Regions from separate parts of the Virgibacillus saliphilus genome, predicted to be linked through region 2. Evidence: a T-box and tRNA genes for the amino acid it is inferred to sense, from the RefSeq annotation. Region 2 holds a T-box; the other holds one or more tRNA genes.

Region 1 (2,199 bases), 3.0 Mb from region 2:
ATCAAGTGTTTTACCTCCACCGACACCAACTACGACATCAACCGAATTCTCTTTTCCTTCTTTTGTTACCCGATCCATTTCAGTAAGCGAAGCCTCGCCATTAAATTCAACATAATGATAATCCATATTTGCTGATTTCATGCTTTTTTCAATGATCTCTCCAGTAATTCCCCAGACGATTTCATCCGAAAGAATCAGCGGCTTCTTCCCAATATCCTTAACATATTCGCCAATATTCCTTAAAGCACCTTTACCTTGAATATACTTGCTTGGTGAGGTGAAAATAATCTCTGACATGTCATCCACTCCTTTTCATTGTAAACACTCATATATGTGATAGACTTCACAAACTCACGCTCGTCTACGCACAGCTTTCTTCTAAGTTTCCATTTTATCTATACCCTTTTTTAAAGATATAAAACATCCGTAAATAAATAGCGATATCCTCTCCCTTAGGAATGTCTCCCGCTATGGATTGTTTCTTCTACTTCCGTCTCAGACTTCGTATGGTCATGGATATCACAATAATACACAACTGTTTTTATTCTTTGGTAAATCTTACAGGTACGAGTCTCCCGAATAAAATTTTTCCAATATGTATATTCATGCGAACCGGTCTGAATCGTATTGTAATCCGTGCTGTATTCTTGCCAGTTGTGTTGCTCGTTATCCGCTTCTGTATCCTGCTCCATTACCTCAGCCCCTGCTTCTGGCAAGTCAATTGGAAAGGAAATCATAAACGCGAGACCAATTACTAAAAAAAGTTTTTTCACATCAATCACCACTTTTGATCGGTTTCATCTTTCTTTAGCTAAGTTCCCCTGTTTTTGTAAAAATATACCGATGATCCCATTATCCAAAAAGCGACTCACCGGTCCCTGCAAAAATATCCATTATATTTACGGCATTTTTCGCTTGATGAAACATGAAAAAAGTAGTATTATTTTTATTGGTTGCTGAGAAAGTTTTAAGGTTTTCATCCTAATAAGATGGCATTACAAGGTTTGTAGGAAAGCAACGAACGCTTTTGCAAGTCCCCATTTTTATAATATTTCGCTGGTGTAGCACAATTGGTAGTGCGCATCACTCGTAATGATGAGGTTGGAGGTTCAAGTCCTCTCACCAGCACCATGTTATAATGGAGAAGTACCCAAGTCCGGTTGAAGGGGATGCACTCGAAATGCATTAGGGCGGACAACCGTCGCGTGGGTTCGAATCCCACCTTCTCCTTTTACATATGTTTCGGCTTCGTCCAAAGAAGGGAAAATTCCCTTCTTTTTTTTATCTATTAAAACGACGAATATAGGAATGCGTAAAAGAGCCATGGATCATTAATTTTCAACATCGAATCTATTTTTTATCCGAATAACAATAAAACGTATCAATAAGAATACAATGCCAATAGGAGCAACAAATAAACTAACATGGAATAAAATAAAGTCGAACATAAATAGGAATTGTTCAAGAGGATATGTAAACCCTTTTTGCTTATCTATTCGATGTCTTAACTTAAATCCGAACAACCAATCCATTAACACTTTCGCAAAAGGATATAGAAGGAAGCTTACGATAATGTAAAATAAATAATTGCCATTTTTACTAATAAGTAAATAAAAGAATACAAACGAGAGCGCAAATATGAAAAAGCCATACCCGTAAGATTTCAAAAAGTATGAACGATTGATAGATCGATCGACCCGCGGTTTTGGGTCATATTTTTCCATAAAGTCCGTTTCTTCATTTTGTTTTTGCGCCGTTTCCATGATGGAAGGTCCGTTGTTTTGTTTTTGTTGCATAATGCGATCTAACGCCTCTACTAATGCAGAGCGGTCTTGCTTTCGAACGGCTTTTGTGTTCATGGTAAATAGAGAAAAACCAGTTACGCGATTCATGCATAATCTCACTTTATTATGAAAGGACAAATGATTAAAATAACCCCCTCGTTATATAAAACAATTTCGATGAGGCTTTGAAATGAAACTTCAGATACCTTTATGTATGCAATATCCGCCAAATAAATGGTTGCTTCACTTTTCGTAAACGAATCTAATTGAAGATATTCATCCGTTATCGTGATATAAGGATAACCTCGGACCATTTTCAATATATTCGCAACGGCAAAGAAACTAAATAATACCATAATAAACAATGCCAAAGCGATAAATAGTATAGATTCTGCTATATATGCGAGACGCACCA
Region 2 (2,199 bases):
GCGTTAATGATGGAATTAGGAGCAGATGGTGTATTTGTTGGATCCGGTATTTTCAAGTCCGATCATCCGGAAAAATTCGCAAAGGCCATTGTTGAAGCGACAACTCATTATACGGACTACAAATTGATTAGTGAGCTTTCAAAAGGGCTTGGTACGGCTATGAAGGGTCTGGAAATGAGTACGATCGAAGGACATGACCGTATGCAGGATCGCAGCGAATAGAAAGAGGGAATCGTATGACAACAATTGGTGTACTTGCCTTGCAAGGTGCAGTTCGTGAACATATTCGGTCGATTGAAGCTTGTGGCGCAAAAGCCATGGAAATAAAGCGTAAGGAAGAACTCGAGGATATTGATGGTTTGATTTTGCCAGGCGGGGAAAGCACAACAATGCGCCGTTTGATTGATAGCTACGGCTTTTTTGAAGCCATTCAGGAATTTGGCAAGCAAGGTAAACCTGTGTTTGGTACCTGTGCCGGTCTGATTTTAATGGCAAGTGAATTGGAAGGTGAGGAAACCTCTCATCTAGGCTTAATCGATATGAAGGTAGCTCGTAATGCATTCGGACGCCAAGTAGCAAGCTTTGAAGCTGCGCTTACGATTACGGATGTGGCGGATGACTTTAATGCTGTATTTATTCGAGCCCCCTATGTGACAGAAGTGGGTACTGATGCAGAGATCCTTGCAGCGCATGCAGGGCAAATTGTGGCAGTGAAACAGGGGCATTATATTTGTACTGCATTCCACCCCGAGCTAACGGACGATAATCGTGTTATTGCATATTTCGTGGAAATGGTGGAAAAATCAATACAAACACTTGCATCTTAAGAAGAAATTGATTATGATGAAACATAACAAAAGTTGCGATAGGAACGAGTAACAGTAGATCTTTCGCTAGAGAGTCGATGGTTGGTGTAAATCGATGGGAGTATACTGTGAATCCATCCTTGAACTGGTTTACGGAAAAGGTCTCTAGTACATGAGTGACATGAAAGTAAACTCGGTTACGTGCCGTTACACACGAGAGCCGGAAGAGTGCGTCTCTTCAACAAGGGTGGCAACGCGGGAATGAGACTTCCGTCCCTATTATTCAGGGATGGGAGTCTTTTTATATATGGAGGAGCTGTTTCCCAACATCAACGCATGGGGTACAGATCCTTTACAGCGAATATGAAGGAGGTAATGAACATGTTAGATATGAAATTTTTACGGAATAATTTTGATGATGTCAAGGAGAAGCTTTCTAAGCGTGGTGAGGATTTATCTGCATTGGATAGGTTTGGGGAACTTGACGGGCAACGCCGCGATTTAATTGCTGAGGTAGAGAAACGAAAAGCGAGACGTAACGAAACGTCCAAACAGATTTCAGCCTTAAAAAAAGAAAAAAAGGATGCAGAACCAGCTATCAAGGAAATGCGAGAGGTTGGCGAGCAAATTTCTACGCTTGATAAAGAGCTGAAGGAAGTGGAAGGACAATTAGATTCGATCATGCTCTCCATCCCTAATATCCCACATGAAAGTGTACCAATTGGAGAAGATGAGGACGATAATATAGAGGTGCGTACATGGGGGGATTTTCCGGAGTTTTCCTTTGAGACCCAGGCTCATTGGGATATTGCAACAAATCTAGATATATTGGATTTTGAAGCAGCTGGAAAAGTCACAGGAAGTAGGTTTGTCTTTTATAAGGGACTTGGTGCGAGACTGGAGCGTGCACTTTTGAATTTCATGATGGATTTACATGCAGATGAACATGGTTATGCGGAAATGTTACCGCCATATATGGTAAACCGTGCAAGTTTGACAGGTACCGGACAGTTGCCTAAATTTGAAGAAGATGCGTTTCATATTTCAGATTGGGATTACTTTTTAGTTCCGACAGCGGAAGTTCCTGTAACGAATTATCATCGTGGGGAAATTTTACCCTCAGCGTCTCTACCAAAAAAATATGTCGCATTCAGTACTAATTTCCGTTCAGAAGCGGGGTCTGCCGGCCGCGATACACGTGGATTAATCCGTCAGCATCAGTTTAACAAGGTTGAGCTTGTACATTTTACAAAACCGGAAGACTCTTATGAAACGCTAGAGACGTTAACTGGGAATGCGGAAAATGTATTACAGTTGTTGAATCTACCATACCGTGTGATGAGTATGTGCACAGGTGATTTAGGTTTTACCGCAGCGAAAAAGTACGATATTG

What was found. The T-box of region 2 lies ahead of serS (serine--tRNA ligase). A T-box ahead of a tRNA ligase gene usually reads a tRNA of that ligase, here a tRNA-Ser.
Region 1: it encodes a tRNA-Ser, which carries the amino acid that the T-box ahead of serS (serine--tRNA ligase) is inferred to sense. The anticodon was not compared.

What each region holds. Positions count from the first base shown of each region.
Region 1 covers NZ_JAGYHC010000001.1:3,028,260-3,030,458, forward strand. Annotated here, with positions in the region: gene KFZ56_RS14655 (glycerol dehydrogenase) at 1-297, opposite strand, end outside; gene KFZ56_RS14660 (hypothetical protein) at 453-773, opposite strand; tRNA gene KFZ56_RS14665 (tRNA-Thr) at 1,056-1,131, shown strand; tRNA gene KFZ56_RS14670 (tRNA-Ser) at 1,141-1,230, shown strand; gene KFZ56_RS14675 (hypothetical protein) at 1,332-1,892, opposite strand; gene KFZ56_RS14680 (STM3941 family protein) at 1,901-2,199, opposite strand, start outside.
Region 2 covers NZ_JAGYHC010000001.1:16,524-18,722, forward strand. Annotated here, with positions in the region: gene pdxS (pyridoxal 5'-phosphate synthase lyase subunit PdxS) at 1-222, shown strand, start outside; gene pdxT (pyridoxal 5'-phosphate synthase glutaminase subunit PdxT) at 237-827, shown strand; T-box leader at 854-1,087, shown strand; gene serS (serine--tRNA ligase) at 1,188-2,199, shown strand, end outside.